Regions from separate parts of the Pseudalkalibacillus sp. JSM 102089 genome, predicted to be linked through region 1. Evidence: riboswitches for the same ligand, from Rfam matches in the RefSeq annotation. Region 1 holds a riboswitch; each other region holds the start of a gene.

Region 1 (9,921 bases):
CCGAGTGTTAAGATTGAGACGATCGAAGAATCTTGGAATACAATCGTTAAAGGTATGGAAGAAACGAGAGCCATTGAGGATGAGAATAAACGTCTGCGAGATGAAGGTACGAAGCGAATTCTTGAACTTCAAGATAATATGAAGCAAATCGGTAATAATGCTAAACGTTCATAAATAAAAGGAGAGCGGGTTCCCGCTCTCCTTTTATTTATAATTGAGTTTTGTTTAGTTTTTATCCTTGAGATTACCAGTTCGTTCCTGATATTCACCTTTCGATTTATCACGTTTGCCTTCTTCTTGAAGGTGTTGATCATTCTTTGCATTACCAATTTGATCTTTTACTTCACCTTTAGTTTTAGAAACAGCGCCTTTCACTTTATCACTTAGTCCTTTGCGATCACTCATTGCAAAAACGCTCCTTTCTCTTACTTTTATCTAGTGATGAAAATACCCCCTGAAGGCTGATGCCAAACGGCATTTTGCTTCAAGGGGCAGAAAATAGTACATTAGTTTGATTTGTCTTTTACAGGCTTATCTGTCCAAATATCTGATTTCAAGCCTTTTATCGTATCGGCGTAGAATTGAGGATCTTGACCTGCTTTTCGCTGATCGCGATAGTCTTTCAATGCTACAAACGCCACTTTACCAATAATGGAGATGACGATTAAGTTCAAGAGTGCCATAAGACCCATGGAAAGGTCGGCCATGCCCCAAACGATACCGAATCCGGCTTTAGCACCGAACATAACCATGGCAAGAACGGCAAGTCTGTAAACAAAAAGAGCAGTTTTGCTTGATTTAATAAATTCGATATTTGTTTCACCGTAGTAATAGTTACCAATAATTGAACTAAAAGCAAAGAGGAGAACGGCAACTGCTACGAATATACCTGCGCCACTTCCTAAGTGCTGATTCATTGCTTCCTGAGTAAGCTGTACACCATCTAGCTTTGAATCAACATAGCCATCTGACATTAGAATCATAAATGCTGTTGCTGTAGCGATCAGTAGAGTATCCACGAACACACCAAGCGCCTGAATAAGTCCCTGTTTTACTGGGTGTGATACGTCTGCAGTTGCAGCAGCATTGGGAGCACTACCCATACCAGCTTCGTTAGAGAAAAGACCACGTTTGATTCCTAGAAGCATTGCGGCACCAACACCGCCTCCTGTCACTTCTTTTAAACCAAAAGCATGTTGGAAAATAAGAGCGATCATGGTTGGAATTTCAGTGAAATTAACGATTAAAACAAAACCAGCAACAATGATATAAATCCCTGCCATAATTGGTACAATGATTTGAGAAACAACAGCAATTCGACGAACGCCACCGAAAATAATGATCGCCGTTGCAACAGTTAAAATTGCACCTAATACCCAGCGATTCACATCAAATGAATTTTCGAAAGCAAGTGCAATCGTATTGGATTGTACAGAGTTAAATACAAGACCAAAGCTGAATGTAATTAAGACGGCGAAGATAATGCCTAGCCACCTAGCATTTAGTGCACGTTGCATATAGTAAGCAGGTCCACCACGGAAATCGTCTCCATCGCGCACTTTGTAAATTTGAGCTAGTGTGCTTTCAACAAATCCACTTGCTGCACCGAGTAGGGCAATAACCCACATCCAAAATACAGCACCGGGACCACCGATACTAACTGCTGAGGCAACGCCGGCAAGGTTCCCGGTTCCAACACGTGAAGCCGTACTAATGAAGAAAGCTTGTAAACTTGAAACAGAGTTCTTTCTTCCTTTCATTGTGTCCTTTTCAGAAAGAACATGGAACATCTCACCGAATAAGCGAAATTGAACAAATCGAGAACGAATTGTAAAATAAAGTCCGACACCAATTAGAATGACGATTAGAATATTTGACCAAATAAGCTCATTACCAGCATCAACAATAGTTTTTAAAATATCCATATGTAGGCCCCTTCTATATATAATTTAGGAAAGAAGAATGTAAGATATGATCACACTTCCCTTAATTCAACTGAATCTAACTTACTTTATTTGTGTTTTAATAAAAATGGAAAATTAATCGTATTTTCAGAAAATAAATAATGTTAGACACAGCAACACAATTGTTTATTATACAGGTAGTATTGGTTGAAAAGGATACTTGATGTAAGATAACCTCACATTGTAAAATAAACCATCTTATTTATTCTCCTCTATTTTTGATATTCGATATAATATAGAAAAACCCTTGAGGAAAATGAAAAGTGAATTCTAACTTAATCAGAGATATGGAGCGATGAGCATGAGAGAGATCGATATTTTGATTAAGAATGGATATGATTTAAGCGCACCCCTTACTCTTCCTCCCGATTCATAAGATAAGTATCCCGTAATCGTGATGAGAATGCCAAAAGGCTAAAAATAAATGCGTTTAAGGAATTCGCTACTTTTTTGACAGGAGAAGGGTATGCCACTCTTCGGTATGACAAGAGGGGAATTGGTGAAAGTAAAGGAGATTATTATCAAACAGGGTACTATGATCTAATTGATGATGCTGTAGACGTTGTGAATTTTGCTAAATCACTTGAAAGTATTGATGAAGAGCGAATTTATCTTCTAGCGCATAGTGAGGGCTGTCTTGTGTCACCTGTCGTCCACACTAGGACCACTGTGCAAGGAATGATTCTATTATCTCCCTCAGCTGAGCCGCTTGCAGAAACGACAACTTGGCAAAGAAGTCAAATGAAAGAAGATATGCAAACGCTAAGTGGCTTCCAGGGGGGATTGCTTCGATTCATTAAAGCAGATAAAAAGCTAGATAAAATGACCCGAAAAATTAAAAGAACTGATGCGCCAACCATACGATACAATGGTCAAAAAATAAATGCTAAATGGAATCGTGAACATGAGAAGTTTGAAGTGCGCGATTATTTAAAGGAAGTAGAGTGTCTAGTTATTGCAATTACTGGCTCAAAAAATGTTCAGGTAAAGAAGGAGCAGGTAAAGCATCCTATAGATTCAGAGCTAATGAAACTTGTATCGGAATGGTAAAAGAAGCGATAGGCATATGGAGAAAATGTCTCAACAAATGAATTTTAGCTTCATCTTTAAGTTGCCTAAAGGAGGTTCAACGATTCGTTTATATGAGCAGCTTCTGCAGGCTCAAGAATGATCACTTTCTTCCTGATGAATGGAGTGGTAAAATAAAGATGGAAGTATTAAAAATTAGCTCTGCCCGGGAGGGATTTTAATGATCGAGCAACCACAACGTGTTACTGTTATCTCGAATCAACGACAAGTCCAATTACGTGTTGAGCGACTCGTAATTCATCAAAGAATGAAGATTGTAGAAGCTAAGAAGACAGATGGAAGTAACTTCTACCTTTTCTTTTATAAAGATGATTTCATTACTGGAAAAACGGCAGAAGTTAAAAATGGCTCTCTTATTGAGAAAGCTTTCCTGAAAGGGATCGTACTCCAAGCACCTCACCCGCTTATTGATCACTTTCTAGCTGATCGAACACTTCATCTTAAATCTACAAAGCAAGTCTTTCAATCTGTACAGAAACGGTACACCCCTCAAGAAACATCCTTTATCTTTTCTTATTTTGACTCTTTTCTCTCAACCGAAACCATTATTAAATTAATGCGAAAGCATTTTTATGACTACCGCAGAAATGGCCAGTTACGGATGGCGTTTCAAATTTTAGCTGTAATGCTTTATTTCGATCCAACAAATAAATGGGCGATTGAACTATCGCGGAAATTAGAATATCAAAAAGTTAGAAGCTTCTATGAAGGAGATCATGATGGTCTTAAAGAAGTGGATCCGCTTTTTGCAGAAATTCAGGCCTATGATGACCTTGAAGCACATCAAGCCTACCTTGAATCAATTCTTCGTAAGGAAAAACGTGTTATTGAACGATCCGCTTTACGCCTTTACCTCTATCTCCAATCACCTGAAGAGGATGATCTGGACCCACTATCTCTCATCGATGTTACGCTCTCTGAATCTGAGCGAGCCCGTCTGCTATCATTGATGTATGCAGAAGCACCTCACCATAAAACTCTAAGAAACAATGCTTTTCAAGCTCTAATGTATTTAAATAAAACAAGTGAAGCCATTCAATTAATGACAGAACGAAAAGGTGAAATCACCCAAAGTGAATATGACCTTCTTCTAAGTGCGTTTCAAGATGAGACTACAAATTTCAAAACCTTTGATTATCCTTCCCTTCAAAGCTGTTTGGAACGTAAAGAAAATCGTCCTTATCTAGATGGTTTACTTCAAGCACTCATCCCTAGGATGCTGCATGAATTTGGTTTAGGATACGTCTATAGCTGGGTGAAGCCTTTATTCGAGAAAAACCAAGATCTCTCTATCCTATCAACGCTACAAACAATGGCGGATATTCAAGATGATCCAGATAAGCAGTTTCAGCTAGGTAAGCTCTACCATAAACTTAAACAATATGAGGAAGCAATTACTTGTTTCGATTGGGAGATGGAGCTGCATCCAACGGACCCAACCCCTGTTCAGTGGTTGACGAAGGTTTATCGTGAGATGGGTAAAGTGGAGGAATCGAATACCTATATGTCGATTTATTCTAAAATGCAAAGAGTGTCTCAACAATAGCGCTGGCTTATGCCAGCGCTATTTTTTTAGGCTATATAAATGAGCCAAAAATCGGGAATCAACAGTATAAGCTAACATAGCCTTTTTGTTAAAGTGACATTCATAATGATCTTCTTCTTTTTATATTACATTTGATAAACATAAGTAGGTTCATATAAACTAAGAAACAACGAACAATGAATACTTCACGGTTGTCAGGAGCGACGTATGGAAAATCAAACGAGTTATGCCTATGACATTATTCAAGTATGCCTTTTGGCCGGAAAGGTAATGCTGCAAAATGGCGGTGAAACGTACCGTGTAGAAGATACGATGACTAGAATTGCGGACGCTTATGGGGCAACGCATTCGAATAGTTACGTAACCCCTACTGGGATTATTTTTTCTTTAGAAGGTCCTGAGCCTTCCAAAACACAGTTGATGCGCATTTCAGAACGCACGACGGATTTAGATAAAGTAACGAAGGTAAATAGTATATCGAGGAGAATTAGCAGTGGTGGTCTTTCGATTAAGGAAGCTTATGAAGAGCTTGACCGATTGGATAAAATGACTGAGCGGTATACATTTCCTAAGCAGTTAGTTGCTGCTGCGATTGCGAGCGGTTGTTTTCTAATTATGTTTCAAGGGGAGTGGGGAGATTTTCTTCCAGCGGTTCTTGCAGGGGGAGGTGGCTTTTATAGTGTTTCACTATTTAACCGCCTTGTACCGATAAAATTCTTCGCAGAATTCCTCGCTTCATTTGTCATAGGATTACTCGCTGTCTTTTTTGTGTCTACTGGAATCGGTGGGCAACTTGATAGAATTATTATTGGTTCAGTGATGCCACTTGTTCCGGGTCTATTAATCACGAACGCTGTGAGGGATTTAATGGCGGGGCATTTAATATCAGGCCTATCTAAAGGCGCAGAAGCCTTTCTTACCGCATTTGCGATTGGAGCAGGCATTGCCCTTGTTGTATCATTTTTATAGAAAGGGAGGACAATTATGACAATTATTGCTCAGGTTTTGACGAGCTTTGTGGCAAGTGCAGCGTTTGGATTGTTATTTAACGCTCCTAAATCCTCCCTTATTAAGGGCGGGTTTGTAGGCATGTGTGGCTGGATGATTTATTACGGGATGGAGGCATCAGGTATTGATGCTGTCATTGCCACTGTAACAGCCTCCTTTGTCATCGCTGTTATTAGTCAGGTGTTTGCAAAGGTGTATCGGACACCAGTGATTATATTTAGTGTAGCGGGGATTATTCCGCTTGTTCCTGGTGGTCTGGCTTACGATGCGATGAGGAATTTCGTTCAAAATGATTACAATAGTGCCATTAACCTTGCAGCCAGAGCATTTATGATATCGGGATCCATTGCAGTAGGGTTAGTATTTTCGGAAGTGATCAATCAAATCATTCGGCATTCCACACTCGCAAGGGGTCAGAAATAGGTCTTCATCCTTTTGCAATGTAGGCATTCATTATGATAACGTTTAGTTGGATATCTGTGTCGAACGGTGTCAAATAATGTTAGTATCTGGGGAGGATCAATAATGAAAACCTATCCCCATCTCGGGTTGTTAACAATTCGATTGGTCGTAGGTATGCTTTTTTTTGCTCATGGTTTTTTAAAGTTTTCTGAAGGGATCACGAATACAGTAGCTTTTTTTGAGACGATCGGTATTTCTGGTTTTCTTGCTTATGTTGTGGCTGTAGTAGAGTTAACTGGAGGAGTTTTGATGATTCTCGGCTTAGGAACGCGAATTGTCAGCGTACTGTTTTCTATGATTTTATTAGGAGCTCTTCTCTTTGTAAAGCGATCAACTGGAATGCTGGGCGGTTATGAACTAGACATTGCTTTTCTAGCTATGTCAGTGTCTTTGTTTCTAGGAGGCGGCGGACCATATAGTCTTTCAACATACCTTAAGAGAAAAGGTTGGTCGTTTAAGATCGATCAGGAGAAAGAAACATAGGATTAAAGAGGAAGTGACTGAATGGCTAAACCAAAAAAGAAGTTAAAACCGGGTGCCAAATGGTTATTATTATTTGCGGGACTCGTTATTCTATTTTTGTTTATTAACTTTCTGTTTCATCCATTTGCAAATACAAAAGGATTTAAATTAGAGTCTCAACCGCACTTGGGTGAGGAAACAGCGCCAGTTGAAATTGTGCAATTTGGTGATTATAAATGCTCTTCATGTCAATCCTTTAATGAATCTTTGTTTCCAAAAATCCAAGAGGAATTAATTGCGACTGAGAAAGTAAAATTCTACTTTGTTAATTATCCATTCCTCCATAAAGATTCCACAAGGGCTGCTGAATTTGCTGAGGTTGTTTATAAAGAATTAGGTAATGATGTATTTTGGCAATTTCATCATGTTCTGTATGACAAACATAAAAAAGGATCTGAGACGAAAGATGTTTTAACTGAATCTTTCTTAACGAAAACCCTTAGTGGTCTAGTTAGTGAAGAAGAAACGGACAGAGTTGTTAAAGCCTATAAGAGTGGTGCAGGTGAGAAACGAGTAGAAGCTGACCTTGCTTATGCAAATAAAAAGAATGTTTCAGAAACGCCTACCTTATTTGTAGATGGTAAGCGTTTTGACGGAACTAGTTTATCTGAATTAAAACAAATGGTTGAGGATTCAACCGACGAATAAATAAAGGCGCTGTGAAGGCGTCTTTTTTTTGTTGCATTCTAATTAATTGGTTCCTCTGCCGGCGGAAAAATCATTAAATAAACGTTTGTTTAAGGTATAAATAGTTAAACAAACGTTTGATTAACGAATGGTATTGACTTTTAGATCCCCGGCATGAAGAATAGAGAAGTACAATTGAATAAAATGGAAAAGGTGTACTGATTCCAGTACTTAATAGGGAAATTGGTGAAAATCCAATGCGGTCCCGCCACTGTAAGAAGTAAGGACGGTGCGTTACCCCACTTATCAATGATAGGGAAGGGGCATTCGTTCAACAAAGCTTCAAGCCAGGAGACCTGCCTTTTCTAAAGCACTGATTGACCTACGGACGATAGGGGGGTGTAACGGAGAAGACTGGGAAAAGTCTATTTGTTATGCATGCTCTTATGAAAAGAGTATGCATTTTTTATTGTTTAGAAAAGGAGAGATGATATGAAAAAGAATGTAAGCGAATCAAGAGTGTATAAGAGCAGCCGTATTTTTCCGCCTGACCTTAACAGCCATGGGACATTATTTGGGGGTAAACTCCTTGCCGATATGGATATGCTAGCATCAATCGCGGCGACAAGGCATTCTCGTCTAGAGTGCGTGACGGTGTCAATGGATACGGTTGAGTTTTTACATCCTATAACGGAAGAAGATTCGATTCATTATGAAGCATTTGTCATATGGACAGGTAAAAGCTCAATGGAAGTTTTTGTGAAAGTAAACGCCGAACATCTTTTAACGGGTGCCAATCGAATAGCAGCGACGTGCTTTATTTCGTTTGTTGCCTTGCTAGAAGGAAGACCAATGAAAGTACCTGGAATTCAGCCGGAAACTGAAGGGGAGAGGCAACTTAACGAGCTAGCCCAAAAACGTGCTCAAACAAGATTGGATCGTAAAAAAACAAGCAAGAATCTAGGGGAAATCCTAGCGTTGTTATAATCCGAAAAGAGGGCCGGAATATTCCGGCTCTCTTTTGTTAGCTGTGAGACATTTTATCGTTTTACTTTGGCTCCTCTCTAAAAGATGGTTGTTTTATATTTAAAACCCCATTTAGCTGATTGGAGAGGGAATCACCCCTCACTTTTATAGAAACAATATTTACGAGAGAGGCTACTTTTTAGATCCCTTAGAATAGTAAACTTTTTGTGGAAATCAAGTTAGTAAAAGAGTGTTGAGTGGTATAGGGATGAGAGTGAAATGAATAAAAACAAAGGAGACGGCCAATGTGGATTAGACATGATTTCTTCAAGTATATAACCGGTATTATTCTATTATTAATTTGTTTTTTCTTTTTGACAGAATTAGATTTATTGAAACCGGTGAAAACAATTATAGGTACATTGTTTTATCCAGTATTAATTGCTGGTTTTTTGTATTATGCGATCAAGCCTATTGTTAAGTTATTAAAAAAGATTCCTTTTGTATCAGATATTGTCGCGATTTTAATTGTGTTTATAGGGATTGCGGGTATCCTCTATACTGGATTCACTTTTCTAGCAAATCCAATTCAGAGTCAAGTGTCAGAGTTTTCGAAGGAGTTGCCTGAGAAGCTGAAAGAATCAGCAAAAGAAGCTGAGAAAATGATGGAGAAAAATGATATGGGGATGCTTTCTGTAGAAAACCTTCAACAAAAAGCAACGAGTTATTTAGGGAATTTAACGCAAAGCCTCGGTGATCATATTATGCAGGTTGTGAGTGCGTTAACGAGTGCTACGACAGTCCTTGTAATCGTACCTTTTGTCTTATTCTATTTTCTTAAAGATGATCATAAATTAAGCCCATTTCTCCTGAGATTTATTCCAAATAAACATCAGGGTGAAGGAGAAAAGATCCTTCATAAAGTTGATGAAACTTTATCGGCCTATATTATCGGCCAAATTATTGTAGCAATCGTGGACGGTGTCCTAATGTATGTTGGTTATTTAATCATTGGACTACCTTATGCATTAATATTAGGCCTATTTGTGATGGTCACAGCAGTTGTCCCGTTCTTTGGGCCGATTATTGGTGTTATACCTGCTCTGGTTGTCGCTTTAACACAAGAGCCGATGTTAGCATTGTATGTGATTATTATTACGATAGTTGTTCAACAGTTAGAAGGAAACTTGGTAGCGCCTGTTGTCCTAGGTAAAAGGTTAAACATACACCCTTTAACCATCATTTTACTACTAATTGTAGCGGCGGCTTTATATGGGTTCATTGGGATGCTGATTGCTATTCCACTTTACTCCGTCATTAAGGTCATCGTTAAGAATTTCTATGAATTTTATCGAATACGGCATCGATCCGAATTAACTGAATAACGGTAAAAGCCCCTATTTCATTGAGAAGTAGGGGCTTTTATTTGAGTAACACCTAAAAACATGTTGAGTAATCGCCTTATAAATAAATATGTGCAAGACGCTCATATGATTTTCTTCGCTCATCATAATCATGTATGTTTGTGAGGACCATGAATTCTTCAGTTTGATAGTGTTCGGCTAATGCGTCGATTTTCTTCTTCACTGTTTCTCTAGATCCTATTATCATTCGTTTTCGATTATTTTTTACTCGTTCTTCTTCCGTTACGGTATAACGGTGCTGTTTAGCTTCGTCAATGGATGGCACTCGACTATCAAGACCTTTTTCTACTCGCAGAAGCCAGAGATCCTGACT
Region 2 (9,921 bases), on a different contig from region 1:
TCGTGTGGACACGTTTTGGCAGTAGCCATGCTCGAACACTTGATACAATAAAACGCGTGCTCGAAGGCCATAATCTCAATGCCGATTTCGTCTTTCGAAAATTGGTGGAAGATGTTCTGCGCAGCGAACGTATCGTAATAATCGCCAACACCTGCGTGATCACGGCCAACGATAAAATGTGTGCAGCCACAGTTCTTCCGAACGAGACTATGAAAAATCGCCTCGCGCGGGCCAGCATACCTCATCGCAGCTGGGAATACGGAGAGAATGACGCGATCAGACGGATAATAGTTTTCTATAAGAGCGCTGTAGCTTTTCATTCGAATATCCGCTGGAATGTCATCTTTCTTCGTTTGGCCAACGAGTGGGTGAATGAGAAGGGCATCAACGGTTTCAAGTGCCGTCTTTTGAAGGTATTCATGTGCGCGATGAATCGGATTACGCGTTTGAAAGCCAACGATTGTTTTCCATCCGCGCTGTTGGAATGTCTCTCTTAATTCTGCTGGCGTTTGAAAATGGTCTTGAAGCGCTGTTGGGTGCTGAAGGAGCGTGATTGGGCCACCGAGGTTAAACGCTTCCTGCTCGTACGTTTTTTGAACGCCTGGATGCTCAGCATCGTTCGTTCCATAGACGAGTCGAGCTTCTTCTGTTTTGTCTGCTTCATAAATATCTTCTACTTCCATTAGTCCATAGATCTCCCCGTCTTCACCCTTCAGGCAAACAGTAGGACTAGAAAAAATCATGTCACGCGTTTCTTCGGATACAGAAAGCGTAATAGGCAAGCTCCAGATTGTCCCATTTGCGAGCCTCATTTTATTTAAAACGTGCGTATAATCTGTTTGGTTCATAAAGCCCGTTAACGGACTAAAAGCACCGATTGCGATCATATATAAATCGGATAAATTCCATGGTGTTAAGGTGACGACCGGAAACATTGTGGCCTTCTTAAGAAGCGCCAGGCGATCCTCTTCACATGGAATGCGGTTAATTAGCTGACCGCCATGTGGTTCTATCATAAATAAATCTCCCTTCTTGCTTGTTCACATATAGAGTTGCTACTAGCTTATGAAAGAAGAAGAGGAGAAGAGAGGGCTAATGAGAAAATTGGATGAGGGGTGTGTTTTTAAAGGGGGTCAGGCGCGAGCCTGACCCCCTTTAAAAACAACTGTCTCCGCACCAAAGACACTCCAACACATTCGGGGATATCCTCTTTTTTGCTTCTTGACCCTCCCACACTTTTGGACTACACTGTGTAGTGTGAGGTGGAAGCGATGAAAATTCATCAGTTCAAAACGAATGAAACAGGGTTAAACCGCTTTTTCGGCTCTCTTGAAGCGAAGGTTATGGACATCCTCTTCGAAGGTCCAGAAATGACGATCAAAGATGTGAAGCAAAAGCTCGATCAAGAGAAAAGTACGAACTTTAACACGGTTATGACGGTGATGAATCGTCTCGTGGATAAAGGAATCCTAGTAAAACGAGTTGAAAAGCGCACATCAATGTTTAAGCCGCTTCTATCGAAAGAAGAATTTCTGCGAACGCAATCAAAGGAATTAACACAGGATCTAATGGATGAATTTGGTCCGCTTGCTGTGAATCATATGCTTGATGCGCTCGATGAAGCGGATCCAGTTTTGATCGAAAAGCTTGAGCAAAAAATCAAGCAGCTAAAGGAGAAGTAAGATGAGAATCAAACAGCCGCGATTTTTGTTTATGCTTTCTTTCTTTCTTGTAGCCACGATGCTTGTTCAAATGTCACTATACAGTCTGCATTTATACTCGAACTGGACGCTTATGTTAAGCGTACTTGAAGCCTGCCATAATATGCTTCGTGCGATCGGTTTATCATCTATGAACATGCTATTAGAAGTTCTGATTCTCTCAACATTTTCATTAATCGTGATGATGATCGTGAAGCAAATTTATCGATATGTCACCTTTTCGAAACGGCTGTCGCTTCTTCGTGAAGACATCGTTACAGAGGAAGTCATTCGGAATTTCGATTTAGGAAAACAGGCACTCGAGGTGATTAAAAGCGACGAGCCTATCGCTCTTACATATGGAATGATTAGACCCAAAATTGTTCTGTCGACTGAACTAGTTAGCATGTTGAGCAAAGAAGAGCTGCGCGCCGTGATTTATCACGAAACTTTTCATCAGCAGCATCGTGATCCATTGAAAAAATTTATCATCACCCTTCTCGTCCACGCGCTTTGGTACGTGCCGATCTTGAAATGGGTATCGAATCACTATCACACGCTACGCGAAATTGCCGCGGATCGGTTTGCGATGAAAGAAGCAAATATGCTTGATCTAAGTAGCGCGTTATTAAAACTATTAAAAAGCGATCACCGCCAGCGTCATGCGTTTGCTGTATCTTTCGCGGAAACGTCTGTGAACGATCGCATTCAACATATTCTTGCGCCAGAAAAGGAAGTGCACCTAACGTTGCCTGTTGGTACTGTCCTTTACTCGCTTTATATTGTGTTAGGGTTATCCATCATGTTTATGGTGGCCACACCCTAATTCTTTTTCGAAAACGAACACTACGACATGTAGTGTGGAAATTAGGAGGGAGTTAATTGATGAATTCATCACAAAACGTTGCTCTTGTCGTACTACGAATCATACTCGGTCTCATTTTTACGGTTCACGGTCTTGATAAATTTGCTGGAGGGATTGGGAATACTGCTGGCTTTTTCGAGAGCATTGGCATTTTGGGTGGTTTAGCGTATGTCGTTGCAACGATTGAACTAGTCGGAGGTCTTCTTATGATCGTTGGACTAGGCACACGCATTGTTTCTTTTCTTTTCATGATCGTCATGCTAGGAGCGATCTTTACGGTTAAACTAACGACAGGATTTATCGGAGGGTATGAATTGGATCTTGCTCTTCTCGGTATGTCAGTCGCTGTATTGATTGGGGGAGGCGGAACGATCTCCGCTGATTACAAATTCTTTTCGAAACAATTATAGGAGGAAGAATGATGGCTAAGTCAAATAAAAATAAGAAAAAACATGCAAAATCTCAGTCTCAAAAAAAATCGAATACTTGGATCTACTGGCTAGTGGCGGCAGTCGCTGCAGTTATCGTAATCGTGATCGTCGTCTCAAGCGGCTCGAGTTCCGACAGTTCAGAGGAAGAAGCGATGGAGCAACCATTTCTCGGGGATGAAAATGCGCAGGTAGAAGTGATTGAATTTGGAGATTACAAATGTCCTTACTGTAAAGCATTCGAACAGTCCTTTTTCCCGCAAATTGATCAAGAGTTAATTCAAACAGGGGAAATCAAATTCTCTTTTATCAACTATCCATTTATTAATGTTGATTCCGATCGCTCAGCTGAATTTGCTGAAGTGGTGTACCAGGAGCTTGGGAATGACGTGTTCTGGGATTTCCATTCGTTAATATATGAAAAGCAAACAGAAGGCACGGAACAGCAGGACATTTACACCGAAGATTATCTTGTCGACACGTTAAAAGAAGTGACTGATGAAGAAAAAGCACAACAGGTACTGGCAGCTTTTAAAGATGGCGAAGGAGAAGCGGCGATCGACTACGACTTATCGAAAGCTCGTGATCTCGACGTTACTGGCACACCAGCTCTCTTTGTGAACGGTGAGCCGTTTGAAGGACAAACGATTGATGACCTGAAGAAAATGGTAGAAGAAGCGAAGGAAGAGTAAAGGAATTACCATCATTGTCCACCGTGGGTGGACAATGATGTTTTTTTGTTTGTGAAGGGGGTCAGGCGCGAGCCTGACCCCCTCAAAACACAACTGTTCCCCCCACTCTCGCAATCATGTATAATAAACCTGTTACCAATTACATAGTGATCGATTCAGGTGTCTTTTCAATGAAGACTTAATAGGGAAGCTGGTGCAATTCCAGCGCGGTCCCGCCACTGTAAATGGTCGCCTGCTGCAGAATCCACTGTTCGAAACAGCGAATGGGAAGGAGCAGCATGCGATAACCATGAGCCAGGAGACCTGCCTGAATCTAGCACGAACAGCCTACGAGGATAGGGATGTGCGAACGGATTCAGGTGTAGCCTTTGGCACACCGTTACTTCCATTCGACCATCTCCATGCCCTCGTGCGTGGAGATTTTTTAGTTTAGAGACATCAGAAAACAGGAGGAGAAACACACATGAAAAAGCTTTATTCACTACTCGTTTTACTTTTTCTCGTTACAGGAATTATCGCAGGTTGCGGAGCGAGTGAAGAGAACAGCGCGACAAATGAAGGAAATGCGAATACAGAGCAAGCTGAACAGTCAGAAGATAGCGCTTTCCCAGTAACGATAACGGATGCGTTGGACCAGGATGTTACGATCGAAAAAGACCCTGAAAAAATTGTCTCCCTGATCCCGAGTAACACGGAGATCCTTTTCGACCTGGGAGCAGGGGAAGAAGTCGTTGGCGTTTCTGACTTCGCCAACTATCCAGAAGAAACGGCTGATATCGAAAAAATCGGCGGCATGGAATTTAACGTGGAGAAAATCATTTCTCTAAAGCCTGATCTCGTACTTGCGCACGGCTCAAGCGCACATAACTCAGAAGCTGGTCTCCAGCAGCTTCGTGATGCTGGGATCACGGTACTCGTTGTGAACGATGCGAAAAGCTTCGATGAAGTCTACCATTCCATCGAAATGATCGGACAAGCAACGGGCGAAACGGAAGAAGCGGAAACAACGATCGATGAGATGAAGCAAGATCTTGAAGACATTCAAGCAAAAGCAGAAAGCATTAGTGAAGAAGATCAGAAAAATGTCTTCGTCGAAGTTGCCCCTGCGCCTGAAATTTACTCTCCAGGGAAGAATACGTTCATGGATGACATGCTAACGATGATTCATGCGAAAAACGTGACGCACGACCAGGAAGGCTGGAACCAGGTGGATCAGGAAGCGATTATTGAAGCGAATCCTGACGTGATCATCACAACGTACGGCTACTATACAGAGAAGCCAGTTGAACAGGTGTTAAGCCGCGACGGCTGGCAGGACGTTACAGCTGTCAAAGATGAGCAGGTTGTTGATGTGCACTCTGACCTCGTTACACGCTCTGGCCCTCGTCTTACTGAAGGAGTAGAGGAACTTGCAAAAGCGGTTTACCCGGATGTTTTTGCTGAATAAACGGTTCATTGCCTATCCGATTGCGATAGCACTCTTAATTGGTGCCATGCTCCTTGGCATTTCAATCGGTACTGTTTCAGTTCCAGTGCTTACCATTCTAAAATTAATCGGAAGCGAAGTTTTGCACCTTCCATTCATAGGCAAAACCGATCCAATGTTTACAACAATTGTGATGGATATTCGCTTGCCGCGCGTCATTTTGGCAGGTCTTGTGGGGGCGTCTCTTGCGATAGCAGGGGCCGCCTTTCAAGGTCTTTTACGCAATCCATTAGCGGATCCGTACGTGCTCGGCGTCTCATCCGGAGCATCTGTTGGGGCCGTTCTCGTACTCTTTTTCAACTTATCATTGCCATTTGTCGGCATGTTCACCCTACCAGTTATGAGCATCGCCGCATCGATTCTTACCATTTTCCTCGTGCTATTCTTCGCACGACAAATCGAGCGCTCGATGCGCGTGGAGACGATCATCTTAACAGGAATTGTGTTTAGTTCATTCCTTGGCTCACTCCTGTCACTTATGATCGCTTTAACTGGAGAGGAGCTTCGTCAAATTATCGGCTGGCTCCTTGGAAGCGTGTCGATGCGCGGATGGGAATACATTGGAATCATTCTTCCCTTTTTCATCATCGGCTCAGGGATTCTGCTCTTTAGCAGTAAAGAGCTGAACGCGATGTCGTTTGGTGAAGAACGCGCTCAGCATATTGGCGTGAACGTCGCGAAACGAAAGCTTTGGATTCTCATCGGTGGTTCGATTTTAACAGGTGCAGCTGTTGCGGTTTCCGGAACGATTGGCTTCGTTGGCCTTGTGATTCCGCATTTGACGCGCCTTCTATGGGGCCCGGATCACAGGCATTTACTGCCACTATCCATTTTACTTGGTGCTGCTTTTCTGATCATCGCTGACTTGATTTCACGAACGATCATTTCACCAACGGAATTACCGATTGGCGTCATCACATCGCTTATCGGTGCCCCGGTATTTGCCATTATTTTAATACGAAGACGTAAGGAAAGAAGAGGATAAGCATGCTAAGCGTACATTCTGTTACAGGAGGATACCCCGGTCACGACGTGCTTGATGACATCTCGTTTGATGTGAATCAAGGCGAGCTTCTCGGCATCGTTGGACCAAACGGAAGCGGCAAAACGAATATTTTTAAAATGGTTAGCGGCATCCTGAAGGCAAAGTCCGGCTCAATCATGCTCAAAGATAAGCCGCTCTCAAGCTACTCAGCGAAACAGCTGGCGCGTGTGCTCGCGGTTCTTCCACAGCATGCGGATCAGGCTTTTCCTTATACCGTTAAGGAAACCGTTTCGCTTGGACGCTACGCCCATCAGACGGGATGGTTTCAAATGTGGAGCGAGCATGACGAGATGGTCGTGCAGCGTACGATGGAGCAAACTGGAATCGCAGGCTTCGCGGATAACTATGTGAACGAACTCTCAGGCGGTGAGCGTCAGCGCGTCTTTCTCGCACAGGCGCTCGCGCAGGAACCTGAGATTCTCTTGTTAGACGAGCCGACGAACCACCTCGACCTTTCTTATCAAAAAGAACTGCTCGATCTTTTAAAAAAGTGGACGCGCGAACAGGGGCTAACGGTGATTTCGATTTTTCACGATTTGAATCTAGCAGGTCTGTACTGTGACCACCTACTTCTTCTTGAAAACGGGAAAATCAACATGCACAACAAGCCGAATGACGTTTTAAATGAACAGCGCATTCAATCGGTTTATCGGACAACAATCGAAAAGCATCCGCATCCGACCGTGCCAAAGCCTCAAATGCTCTTATTACCAGAAAAACAGGCAGAGGATCAACGTGATCTCACTATTGATGAGCGCTACCTTGAGCGGTCAGAAAACATGATCACGCTCACGACACCATTTCCGCTTCGGACGATGTCTTCGGGTGTCGTAGGATCTGGCACTGGCTGGTATCGCACATTCGTCAACCGCCACGTCCCTAAAAGCTACAGCTGCTCCGATCATAAAGAAGAAATGGCGACGTTTTTAGAGGAGCATGGCATCGATCCGACGGAAACAGTTGGCATGATGACGGCTGTTCGACTAGAGGATGTCTCTTACCGCTTAATAGAAGATGAAGGCGTTTCGGTATTTGTCGTTGTAACGGCAGGCGTTGGAAACGCTGTTGATGCATCGAAAAGCGCAGAGCACGTATACGAGCCGCTCCCTGGAACGATCAACACGTGGATTTTCGTGAACGGAACGCTCACAGATGAAGCATTCATCCAAAGCATCATGACCGCAACGGAAGCAAAAGTTAAAGTCATGCACGACCAGCAAGTAAAAGACTCGGTGACAGGCACCATAGCAACAGGTACTTCTACAGACAGTATTCTGGTCGCCGCGACACAGCGTGGACAGCATCAGGCATACGCGGGCACGATCACAACGCTCGGAAAATTGATTAGCCTCGGCGTTTACACCTGTACGACAGAGGCGCTTGAAAAGTACCGCACGAGGCTCTCGCTATGATCATGCATCACCTTCTTGCGATTAGCCTCGCTTTTTTTCTGGATTTGCTGATTGGCGATCCACTAAAATGGCCGCATCCAGTGAAGTGGTTCGGCTCACTTATCAGCTTTCTCGACAAACGCTGGAACCACGGACCGAACCGCAAACAAAAAGGTGCCCTCATGACGCTAACCGTTCTTGTCGTTGTGATCACGCTAACCGGGTTTACCGTTTTTCTTGCTTACACCCTTCACCCGCTTGTGGGGATTTTCTTTGAAGGCATTCTCATCGCAACTACGATTTCGCAGAAAAGTTTGCGGCAGGCGGCGCTGGACGTGTATAAGCCGCTTCAGCAAGGCGATATGACAGAAGCACGACGCAAGCTTTCCTGGATCGTTGGTCGTGACACAGATCAACTCCATGAAAGTGAAATCGTGCGTGGCACTGTTGAAACGGTTGCTGAGAACACTAGTGACGGTATTACGGCACCGCTATTCTGGGCGCTTATCGGCGGTAGCGTTGGGGCGATGGCCTACCGAGCGATTAACACGTGTGATTCAATGGTTGGCTATCGAAACGGAAAATACGAAGCTTTTGGCTACGCCTCTGCGAAGCTTGATGACGCTGTGAACTGGATTCCAAGTCGCATCACAGGCTGTTGCATGATGCTTTCCAAAAAGCCGGAGCATACCGCAAGAAGCCGCGCTTGGCACGTTTTATTTCGTGATGCAAAGCAGCACCCGAGTCCAAACAGCGGCTGGGGTGAAGCGGCAACGGCAGCGCTTCTCGGCGTGCAACTTGGCGGGGTGAACACATATAAAGGCATTGTTTCAAAACGTGCGCTTATCGGTGATCCCATCATCAAGTTAAGCGCCATACATATTCCAAAAGCGATTGCGATCATGAATCGCACGAGCAATCTTTTTCTACTTATCTTATGGATCGGAGGGCTTATCCTTGCTACCATCACACGGCTCTAATCCGCACTATTTATACGAATCGCTGAGCATCGAACAGCCCGAAGAGACGCTCGATTTCAGCGCAAACCTGAATCCATTCGGTCCTCCAAAGGCGCTGAGCGAAAAGTGGCCTGACGCTTTCAACCTCATCACAACATACCCTGACCCCCACGCCGCCTCGCTAACGAAAAAGCTTGCAGCAATGCACGATACGGAAGAAAGTCACGTTCTCGTAGGTAACGGCGGTGCTGAGCTGATCACGCTCGTCGGCCGTTTTCTTTTTCATAAACGAGTTTGCATCGTGCAGCCTGCTTTTTCGGAGTATGAAGAAGCGTGTCGTAGTGCAGGCTGCGAAATCACTTACCATACGCTTGTAGAGGGATGGCGTCTCGATCCAAACCCTCTTATTGAAAAAATGAATCACCTTGACGCCATTTTCCTCTGTACACCAAATAACCCAACTGGTGTTTCATACGATGCTGAATCAGTCAGAACCTTGATTGCTGAAGCGGAAAAGCGAGCTTGCTACTTGATCATTGATGAAGCCTTCGCTGACTTTTTACGAAAAGAGCCCTGTTATACCGTAGAGATCATGACAAATAAGCGCCTGATCATTCTGCGCTCGTTAACGAAAATGTTCGCCATTCCAGGCTTACGTCTAGGTTATATGATGGCGCATCCTGAAGTGATTCGCACAGTTAAAAAGCTCAAGCCACACTGGAGCGTTAACGCTTTAGCGCTTATGGCGGGGGAGATTTGTATCGACGAACAGACGTATGTGACGGCAACGCGAAAGTTTATCGATGAGGAGCGGGAGAAACTCCAGACTTTTTTTGAAAAGCATCGCTATATTTACTCACGATCAAGCGTGAATTTTTATTTGCTAAAAGATCCTGATCAAACCGATCAAGCGCCGCTCATGCACTACTTGATGAAAAACGGCATCGTCCCAAGGCATACGGAGAACTTTCCAGGTCTTAACGGGCGATGGCTCAGATTTGCGATTCGAACATCTGGTGAAAACGACCGACTCATGGAGGTGCTAGCATCATGGCGAAGCTAATCTTTATAACCGGCGGCGTGAGGAGCGGGAAAAGTCGTTTTGCGGAAAAACGAGCAGCTTCGGTCCGGACAGCAAATAGCACGCTTCATTACATCGCCTGCGGTCAGGCAAGTGACGTAGAGATGGAAGCGCGAATTCGCCGTCACCAGCAGGATAGGGAAAAAGCCATCGTTCCATGGCAAACAGTTGAATGTCCAAAGGATGTAGGAAGCGCCACCTCACACCTTGGGGCAAACGCGGTTGTTTTGCTTGATTGCGTGACAACGCTTCTATCTAATGAATTGTTTCAAAA
Region 3 (9,921 bases), on a different contig from region 1:
GCCTGGATACAGGTTTGCAATTTACGTTCAATCGTGTTTTTCATTACACATTGATGGTGATAGCGGTCGTTATTAGTTTAACAACAGTCGGGATTGATCTAAGTGCTTTAACGGTCTTTGCAGGAATACTTGGGGTCGGAATCGGTTTTGGAATGCAGAACATCGCAAATAACTTTATTTCTGGTTTGATTATTTTATTTGAAAGACCAATTAAAGTAGGTGATCGAGTGATCATAAACGATGTTATTGGAGACGTTGAAAAAATTAATATGCGTGCCACGATTATTCGAACGCTAGACAATGAACGGATTATTATGCCAAATTCGTATTTTATCGAAGAGCAGGTTGTGAACCACTCATATGGAGACTCAAGATTGCGCCTCGTTTTACCAATAGGAGTGGCATACGGTTCAGATGTGGAGCTTGTGAGATCGCTATTGCTCCAAGTAGCTGTGGAAGAAAAAGAGAATTCAATGTATGTGCTTGAAACTCCTCCTCCTTTTGTGAATTTCCTTGGTTTTGGTGATTCATCACTTGATTTTCAACTATTTATTTGGATCTCGTCACCAAAAGCAGCGGTAGAAACAAAGAGTAATTTAAACTTCCGCATCAACCGGATCCTTGCAGATCACAACGTAGAGATACCATTTCCACAGCGTGATTTGCATGTACGTAGTTTGGATGCTAAAGTGATCGACCAATTAAAAAAGAGATAAAGCAAACTCACATCATTTTCACATCATTCTTACAAATTTCTTCGTAAGTTGTTGTCCATAATAGGTATTGTAAGAACATACCTATGAAGGGAGATTGATGAAGATGAACAAATGGATGATTGGTGTTGCCTCTATGGTTTTAGCTGGGGGGATAGCTGGAGCAAATGTTAATGCAGCAGATGACGAGTCAACTGAAATAGAAGAGCAGACAGTAGGGCAAACCCAGGAGATGGCAGGTCCTAAAGGACATCATGGAAAAAGAGGTCACTTCGAAGACCGCTCTCTAGATCGCGAACTGAAAATGGAAACTGCTGAGAAAAAAGATCAATTAATTAACCTCCTGCTTGATCAAGATGCTTCAAGTGTTGAAGGCGTCGATGAGCTTCAGAAAGAGCTTGCGGATCTAAACTCACAGCTTGGTGCGATGCATGATGAAGCCCAGGCTGCTCATGAAGAGAGAGAGTCTAAGAAGCAGGAACTTGAAGAAAGTGGAGAGCGTCCAGAGTTAACCGACGAAGAGAAAGCCGCAAGAGAAGAAATGCATGAAGAGATGGAAGCCAAGCGAGAGCAGGCTCAAGAAATTGTGAAACAAAAAAATGATATACTTGATCAGCTGATTGAAAAACTTAGCTAGTCTTAGTGAGAGATAGGGGCCCCCTATCTCTTTCGTATGTCTTGAAGACATCTGGCTGATTTACTGTCAGATAAGGCTAGGATAATATAAAGAGTATGAAAAGCATATTTCGTCTTAGAGGTGAAAAGGGAACGGAGTTGAGAGAGATGCAGCACGTTTTTGTGATTGATGATGAACAAAATATACGTGATATTTTAGAGAAGTATTTAAAAAAAGAAGGGTTTATTGTCTCAACCTTTACAGATGGGGCAGAAGTGTTAAGTGCTCTAGAGACAATTGAACCCGATTTATTAGTATTAGATATTATGATGCCAAATGTTGATGGGCTTGAACTCCTTCGACGGTTAAGAAAGCATTCTTACATTCCCGTTATCGTTGTTTCCGCAAGAGATGAAGAGCTTGATCGGATACTAGGCCTTGAACTTGGCGCTGATGATTACTTAACGAAACCTTTTAGCCCTAGAGAACTTGTTGTGCGTATTAAGAACCTATTCAAACGGATGAATCGCCTAGAGAAAAACCATTCTTCACAAGAAATCACTGTTCAGAACGTACGTTTAAATAAGAAAAAACGACTGTTATTAGTGAATGAGGAAGAAATGGCTTTAACGCCGAAAGAGTACGATGTGCTCGCCTATCTTCTTCAACATCCAGGACAACCGTTTACAAGAGAGAGATTAATTGAAGCCATTTGGGGTTATCAATATGTAGGTGATGGCAGAATTATTGATGACCTTGTGAAAAGGCTACGTAAAAAGATGTCAGACGCAAAGGCGCAAGCGAAGATTACAACAGTTTGGGGGTATGGCTATAAAATCGATGAAGAAGTTTAATATCGGTACCAAATTGTTTCTTAGTTATATCGTTCTTATTGTTGTTATTCTGCTTATTACTACTATTTCATTTCAATATTTATTTCAAGAATATCTTGTGCGCGAAACGAGAGAACAGCTGCAAAAAGAGGGATTGCAAATTAGTCAGATGCTCGAAGATCGACAGTGGAAGGGCGAAAATCCACCTAATGGGTTACTTGATCGCAGAAGAATTGAAATGGCAGGCAATTTAATCTCATCTCAATTTATAATTTATAATGCAAATGAGAAGGCAATTTATTCGAATGTCGATGAAGTGGTTCGAATTGATTATGAAGAAAACAAAGGAAATTTATATGTTACAGAGGAAGTGCCAATTAGTCTCTCACGAGAGCAAGTTGGCAATATTGTGCTATTTACGAAGGTAGAAAGCCTTGAAGGTTTCAATCGGATTATTCAGCAATCACAGGTTGTCAGTCTTTTAGTATCTGCTGCTGTTGCCGTCCTCCTTGCTGCTATCATGCAGAAAGGAATAGCGGGGCCAATTCGATTACTAGCCAATCACATGCGGGAATTTACGATGCGCAAGGAACCACCCCCGTTGAAGCTTAAGACAAAGGATGAAATCAATGAACTTGCTAAGACATTTCAAGAACTAACGGAGCAACTTCGAAAAAATGATTTTGATCAGAAGGAATTCCTTCAAAATGCGTCTCATGAATTAAAGACCCCTCTAATGGCGATTCAAGGGAATGCGGAAGGGATTCTAGATGAAGTAATCGTAGGAGAGGACGTAGAGCATAGTCTTGAAGTGATCGTGAAAGAAACGCAGCGTTTAAAAAAAATCGTGCAGGACATTTCTTATTTAACGAGGTTAGAAACAGTAGATGAATCTTTTACTTATGAAGTAGTCGATCTTCATCATGTGTTAATGGAAGTCATCACTGCGGTAAAACCACTTGCACATCAACGGGAAATAGAGGTGAGGTATGACACTGATCATACCATAGGCGTTAAGATGGATAGTGATAAAATGAAACAAGCATTTATGAATATACTCGGTAATGCCCTACGATTCGCTTCATCCGTTATAGAAGTACATGTCCATCCAGAAGATCGTCAAGTTTTTATTAGGGTTGAAGATGATGGTAAAGGCTTTGGCGAGAATCCAGAGCGCGTTTTCGACCGGTTCTATACAGGTGACAAGTCAGGTTCAGGCATTGGTCTATCGATTACAAAAACAATAGTAGAAAAACATAATGGTAACATATACGCCGAAGAAAACAAAAAGGGAGGAAGGATCGTGATCTCGCTTCCTTTTCAATCGTAGTTAAAGCTTTATGTTTTATGCTCACTTAACTTTTGTAGAATTTCTTTGCTTTCTTGTTCACTCAAAATACCGAATTTCTGACAAAGTTGTGTATAACCAACCAATTTCTTGAAATTAACCGAAGATGATTTTTTCATCATACTCACCTTTCTTTCCTTTGGGAAACTTTTTTAGGTATCAACAATATATGCATGAGCAAGTTGAAAGTGATAGGTGAGTGTCTTTAGAGTTGAAATAAATCGAAGTCAATGTAACAATAAAGCTTGTGCTAAATCAAAGCATCATGTAAGATGAGGTTATCAATATTTAGTGATTAATAAATGTTTCAGATACTATATATGGGGTAAAGTGTACGTAATTAAATAATTGAGTATGCGGTGTCGTAGAACGACTTAATAGGGAATCCGGTCTGAATCCGGAGCTGTCCCCGCAACTGTCGTGTGGACGAGGCAAGAAACCACTGGAGTTAATTCCGGGAAGGTTTGCCAAGGGAGAAGCACAAGCCAGTAGACCTGCCGTATAGTCAAAAACGTTTCTATTCTTCGGGGGTTGAGGGTGAGAAATGGCAGGGTAAATGTACGAGTACGTTCATTTATACTTTGTCGTTTTCTCCAGGCTCACTCTTCCGAGAGTGAGCTTTTTATTTTGGATGGATAAAGGAGAGAGGTATATGAGTACTGTAGCAGAAATGACAGTAACAAAAATAATGGAGGAAGTAAGAACGCTCCTAAATGAGTACCCGTCACTTGCTAGTGAGAGTTTTATTGAAAAAACAATTGATGGTATTTCAGAAAAATCAACGCAAGAAGAGGTTGATAACATTCTAGTTTTAAATGCCCTTGAACGAATTAGCGCAACAGAACCTGACTGGACTTATGTGGCAGCAGCTTTTCATCTTCGTTCGCTCTATCGTAAGTCTCTTTCACATCGAACTGAGAAAGAGGTTTATGGCGGGGGAAGCTTCTATCGCCTTCTTCAACAGCTGACAGATGAAGGGATTTATAACAAAACACTTCTTCAGTCTTATTCCAAGAATGAAGTAGAGCATGTTGCTAAGTTAATCGAGCCATCAAGAGATCGTTTGTTTACATACATCGGCCTACGAACGCTCGCAGACCGCTATCTAGCTACTGATCATGAAAAGAATGTATATGAATTGCCTCAAGAGCGCTTTCTAGTCATTGCTATGACGCTCATGTTAAATGAACCAAAAGATAAGAGGTTAAATCTAATTGAAGAAGCGTATTGGGCGCTATCTAATTTATATATGACAGTAGCAACTCCTACTCTTTCAAATGCAGGGAAAAGCTATGGACAGCTAAGCTCATGCTTTATCGATACGGTGGATGACAGTCTTAGAGGAATCTATGACAGCAATACAGATGTAGCGACCGTTTCGAAAAATGGAGGAGGAATTGGAGCATATCTCGGGAAAATTCGTTCTCGTGGGAGTGATATTAAAGGGTTTAAAGGCAATTCATCTGGGGTTTTACCGTGGATGAAGCAATTAAACAATACAGCTGTGAGCGTAGACCAGCTAGGACAGCGTCAAGGTGCTGTTGCTGTATATCTTGATGTCTGGCATAAGGACGTTTTCGAATTTCTTGATGCCAAGCTTAATAACGGAGACGAACGAATGAGGACACATGATCTTTTCACGGGTCTTTGTATTCCAGATATCTTTATGGAAGTAGTGGAAGACCGTGGAGACTGGCATTTATTTGATCCGCATGAAGTCCGTCAGGTGATGGGGTTCTCTCTTGAAGATGCTTATGACAAGGAAAAAGGATCAGGAGAGTTTCGTATGAAATATAGGCAATGTGTGAATCAGCCTGAGCTTTCAAGAAAAACAGTGCCGGCGATTGAGATTATGAAGCGTGTCATGAAATCACAATTGGAAACTGGGACGCCTTATATGTTCTATCGAGATACGGTGAATCGCGCGAATCCTAATAAGCATGCTGGTATGATCTATGCTTCCAATCTTTGTACGGAAATTATGCAAAATATGAGTGCAACGACTGTTGAAGAGGAAATCACGAAAGACGGTAAAATTATCATTACGAAAACGCCTGGTGACTATGTCGTTTGTAATCTATCTAGTATTAATCTTGGACGTGCGGTTACAGCTAATGCACTAGAGCGATTAATTCCAATTCAGGTAAGAATGCTGGATAACGTGATCGATATTAATACGATCGAAGTGCCTCAAGCCCAGTTAACGAATGAGAAGTATAGAAGCATTGGTCTTGGAACGTTTGGTTGGCATCACCTCCTTGCGAAAAAAGAGATTGTCTGGGAAAGTCATGAAGCGGCAGACTATGCGGACGAACTATATGAAACAATTAATTATTTAACGATACAGGCAAGTCATGAGCTTGCCGTTGAAAAAGGAAGCTACTCTCTCTTTGAAGGCTCTGATTGGCAAAATGGGGAGTACTTTAATCAACGAGGTTACGTTAGTGAAAAATGGCAGTCTCTTAAGGAAAGGGTCCAAACGAATGGTATCAGAAATGCCTATCTTTTAGCGGTTGCTCCTAACAGTTCAACAAGTTTAATAGCTGGATCGACAGCATCAATCGATCCGATTTTCCAAAAAGAATACTCTGAAGAAAAGAAGAATTACAAAATTCCTGTTACAGCGCCTGATCTTTCACCTGAAACGACCTGGTATTACAAATCGGCTTATCACATTGATCAGCTTTGGAGTATTGAGCAGAATGCAGCCAGACAGCGTCATGTGGATCAATCAATATCGTTTAATATCTATGTGCAAAGTACGGTGAAAGCGAAGGACTTATTGAACATTCATATGACAGCTTGGAGAAAAGGGTTGAAAACAACCTACTATACACGAAGTACATCTGTAGATATTGACGACTGTGAAAGCTGCGCAAGCTAAAGGAGGAATTGGAAATGGCTACGATTCAACAACGAAAGCTATACGATGTCTCCGCACCGAATAGCTCGACTGGAATTATTAATGGAGAAAGCTCAAACGTTTTAAACTGGGATGATGTCCGCTTTAGCTGGGCATATCCTATGTACAAAAATATGCTAGGAAACTTTTGGACTCCGTTTGAAATCAATATGTCGAACGACGTGAAGCAATGGGAGGCATTGAGCGAAGATGAGCAAGATACGTTTAAGAAAATTATTGGCCTTCTTGCCTTCCTAGATTCGATTCAAACCGACTATTCAAGTAAGGTCGCGGATTATTTAACAGATTCAAGCCTATCAGCGCTCATGCAGGTGCTTTCGTTCCAGGAAGTTGTGCATAATCAGTCATATAGCTATGTACTTTCTTCCATTGTAAATAAAAATGAGCAAGACCGGATTTTTGAATATTGGAAGCACGATGACGTGCTCTTAGAACGTAACCAATTTATTGCTTCTGGTTATGAAGCATTTGTTCAAAATCCAACACCACAAACGTTTTTTGAATCGATTGTTTATGACATTATTCTTGAAGGACTTTTCTTCTACGCCGGGTTCGCTTTCTTTTATAACCTTGCTCGAAATCAAAAGATGGTGTCTACTTCCACAATGATTAACTATATTAACCGCGATGAGCAGCTGCATGTGACGTTGTTCGTTAATATAGTGAAAGAATTGTTCAATGAGCATCCTGAACTGAATACGAAAGAAAATCATGATTTCATCACGAATACATTTCGTGAAGCTGCTGAGCTTGAGATGAAATGGGGAGAATACATTATTGGTAATCGTTTCCCTGGAATTACAATGAACGAACTCAATGACTACATTAAATTTATGGCAAACAATCGCGTGAATCAGCTTGGAATCGAACGCCCTTTTGAAGGTCACCGAGAGAACCCTATGCGGTGGATCAAAGCCTACGCGGATGTGAACGCTGGGAAAAGTGATTTCTTCGAACAGAAATCACGTCAGTATACAAAAGTGTCTGATGATAATGGGTTTGATGATTTATAAAGAAATGAGAGAAAGGTCAACTCAAATAATGAGTTGATCTTTTTTTGACATTAAGAATGAAAGTAATGTACGACAAAAAAGAAGTTTTGTGGTAAGATACTTAAAATCATTTTGCACTTTAACGTGAAAGAACGTATTTATATAAGGAGATGTCATATGAGAAAGAAGCGAATTGTTGTTAAGATTGGGAGCAGTTCATTAACAAACGGTAAGGGAGAAATTGATCTAGTTAAGCTCATTGATCATGTTAATGCCCTCACATTACTTCGTCAGGAAGGACATGAAGTACTTCTTGTTTCTTCAGGAGCAGTTGCGGCAGGTTTTAAAGAACTTGGATATCCAGCAAGACCCGTCACGTTAAAAGGAAAGCAGGCTGCAGCCGCTCTTGGACAAAGTTTACTTATTAAATCTTATATCGAGGAATTCAATCAGCGAAACATTTCAGTCGCTCAAATTCTATTAACACGCCCTGATTTCTCAAATCAAGAACGATACAAAAATGCGTTTGATACGCTGTCTGAATTACTGGCAAGAGGGGTCATGCCGATTATTAATGAAAATGATACGGTTTCAACTGAAGAGTTAAAGTTTGGTGATAACGATATGCTTTCAGCTCTTGTAAGTGGACTTGTTCATGCAAATGAGTTGATCATTTTGACGGATGTGAACGGTATATATGATTCCAACCCAACAACTAACCCTGATGCGATCAAGTTTCATTCTATCACTGAAATTAGCGACAAAATGATTGGGCAAGCAGGGGGAGCTGGTTCGAGTGCTGGAACTGGGGGCATGAAATCAAAGCTAATCGCAGCAAAGACAGCTTTAAATCTGAGCATTCGAGTTTTTATTGGTCATGAAACAGGCAGTGAAAAGTTACTTCGAATTCTCTCTGGTATCGGAGATGGAACTTACATCAGTCGAGAGAAAGCAATATCTTTCCCGATTAAAAAACAATGGATTGCGATGCACTCTCACGTATCAGGTCAGCTTTATATTGATGAGGGTGCAGAAAAAGCGATTGTTTTAAATGGCAAGAGCTTGCTTTATGGGGGAATCAAGCAAGTAGTTGGCTCTTTTGAGGTTGGAGATGTTGTGGAAGTACTCGGAAAGAATGGAAAACTAGGAAAAGGACAGGTCCGATATTCATCTGCTTTCTTGGAGAACGTTATTCAAGATCACGAGAATGAGAACGCCACAGTTGAAGTCATTCATAGAGATCAATGGGTGTCAGAGATGATGAGGTCATAAGAAAAAAAGAAGAGATGTGTCCGAAGATGGAATGAGGGCGCATCTCTTTCTTCGAAGTAAAAATCGACGATACAAAAAAACATATGGCTTTAGTACATAATAGTAAAGGATGGTAGAATAGAGCTACTAATCTAACTGAAGGACTGGTATAGCATGTTATCTTTAGCAGATCGATATCGTAAATTTGAATTCCAATTAACGGATCTCGAAGATCAAATTATTCAATACATTCTCCAAAATCGATCGGATGTTGTCAACATGTCAGTGCAACATCTTGCCCAGCAAACTCATACAGTACCGAATTCTGTTATGAGACTTATGAAGAAATTGGAGTATGAAGGGTTTACGCAATTGAAACTTAGATTGAAAGATGAAATGGCCACGAAAGAAACAAAAAGCCCGTCTTTTCAATATGAAATGGAACGAACGATGGAACTAACGGATAAGCGGTTGATTCAATTGGCTAGTGAGTGGATTCATCATTCTCAACGTCTTCTAGTGTTTGGGGCGGGTGCACATTCTTATATAAGTGAATTAATTGTGATGAACATTAGGCCATTTCATAAAGATGTTACTTTTTCCGAACACCGTCATGAGAATATGGCATCTTTACAACGCTTTACTAAGAAAGACGTTGTCATTCTGCTAAGTCAATCAGGAGAAACAGAGCAAACTCTTGATCTTGGGAAATATGCAAAAAATCAAGGAGCTAGAATCATTGGAATGAGTCATATTGGCGAAAGTAGCTTAACTGAGCTAGTTGATTTAATGTTATATTGTTACGCTCCAAAAGAAGAGACAAAAGGCTATAACACTACAAATTTCGTTCCTATGGCCATGATTGCCCGATTATTAGTTGAATCTTACCGTAAGCTCTGTGTATAAATACACAGAGCTTATCTATTTCTAATAGTTTTTGTGAATGCGCTAACAAAATGGCGATCCGAACCTTTAAAACAATTATGATGAGTTTGTAAGCGATTACTTTATGGGGAGGTAAAAAAATGAATCTACAAAACGTCACTTCTCTCGATTTAATTAAGATAAATCAAAATTATGCTACAAAACGTGAAGCGATTGAATCATTAACTGAAGCGCTGGAAGTAGCAGGAAAGCTATCAGATAGAGATCAATACTTCAACGCTGTGTTAGAACGAGAGAAGCTTTCACCGACAGGTTTTGAAGGTGGACTTGCGCTTCCGCACGGTAAATCGAAAGGTGTTA

What was found. A riboswitch is a leader RNA that binds a small molecule or an ion and turns the genes downstream of it on or off. The one in region 1 is predicted to bind cobalamin.
Positions count from the first base shown of each region.
Region 2: it holds a riboswitch for cobalamin, as region 1 does, so the genes downstream of both, ABVF21_RS06500 (ABC transporter substrate-binding protein) here and ABVF21_RS15525 (acyl-CoA thioesterase) in region 1, are expected to answer to the same signal.
Region 3: it holds a riboswitch for cobalamin, as region 1 does, so the genes downstream of both, ABVF21_RS20460 (ribonucleoside-diphosphate reductase subunit alpha) here and ABVF21_RS15525 (acyl-CoA thioesterase) in region 1, are expected to answer to the same signal.

Region 1 is NZ_JBEWYW010000007.1:96,515-106,435, reverse strand. Features, by position in the region: gene ABVF21_RS15570 (toxic anion resistance protein) at 1-174, shown strand, start outside; gene ABVF21_RS15565 (CsbD family protein) at 226-405, opposite strand; gene ABVF21_RS15560 (alanine/glycine:cation symporter family protein) at 507-1,925, opposite strand; gene ABVF21_RS15555 (alpha/beta hydrolase) at 2,385-3,014, shown strand; gene ABVF21_RS15550 (tetratricopeptide repeat protein) at 3,214-4,599, shown strand; gene ABVF21_RS15545 (threonine/serine exporter family protein) at 4,807-5,568, shown strand; gene ABVF21_RS15540 (threonine/serine exporter family protein) at 5,584-6,030, shown strand; gene ABVF21_RS15535 (DoxX family protein) at 6,133-6,552, shown strand; gene ABVF21_RS15530 (DsbA family protein) at 6,574-7,239, shown strand; cobalamin riboswitch at 7,413-7,596, shown strand; gene ABVF21_RS15525 (acyl-CoA thioesterase) at 7,711-8,205, shown strand; gene ABVF21_RS15520 (AI-2E family transporter) at 8,490-9,569, shown strand; gene ABVF21_RS15515 (LLM class flavin-dependent oxidoreductase) at 9,646-9,921, opposite strand, start outside.
Region 2 is NZ_JBEWYW010000002.1:376,998-386,918, reverse strand. Features, by position in the region: gene sat (sulfate adenylyltransferase) at 1-1,016, opposite strand, end outside; gene ABVF21_RS06520 (BlaI/MecI/CopY family transcriptional regulator) at 1,272-1,682, shown strand; gene ABVF21_RS06515 (M56 family metallopeptidase) at 1,684-2,526, shown strand; gene ABVF21_RS06510 (DoxX family protein) at 2,586-2,975, shown strand; gene ABVF21_RS06505 (DsbA family protein) at 2,987-3,685, shown strand; cobalamin riboswitch at 3,826-4,010, shown strand; gene ABVF21_RS06500 (ABC transporter substrate-binding protein) at 4,149-5,132, shown strand; gene ABVF21_RS06495 (FecCD family ABC transporter permease) at 5,116-6,156, shown strand; gene ABVF21_RS06490 (adenosylcobinamide amidohydrolase) at 6,159-7,628, shown strand; gene cbiB (adenosylcobinamide-phosphate synthase CbiB) at 7,625-8,587, shown strand; gene cobD (threonine-phosphate decarboxylase CobD) at 8,565-9,629, shown strand; gene ABVF21_RS06475 (bifunctional adenosylcobinamide kinase/adenosylcobinamide-phosphate guanylyltransferase) at 9,617-9,921, shown strand, end outside.
Region 3 is NZ_JBEWYW010000015.1:17,316-27,236, forward strand. Features, by position in the region: gene ABVF21_RS20440 (mechanosensitive ion channel family protein) at 1-716, shown strand, start outside; gene ABVF21_RS20445 (hypothetical protein) at 820-1,350, shown strand; gene ABVF21_RS20450 (response regulator transcription factor) at 1,446-2,183, shown strand; gene ABVF21_RS20455 (sensor histidine kinase) at 2,155-3,492, shown strand; cobalamin riboswitch at 3,851-4,026, shown strand; gene ABVF21_RS20460 (ribonucleoside-diphosphate reductase subunit alpha) at 4,163-6,394, shown strand; gene ABVF21_RS20465 (ribonucleotide-diphosphate reductase subunit beta) at 6,409-7,446, shown strand; gene proB (glutamate 5-kinase) at 7,603-8,697, shown strand; gene ABVF21_RS20475 (MurR/RpiR family transcriptional regulator) at 8,851-9,582, shown strand; gene mngA (PTS 2-O-a-mannosyl-D-glycerate transporter subunit IIABC) at 9,702-9,921, shown strand, end outside.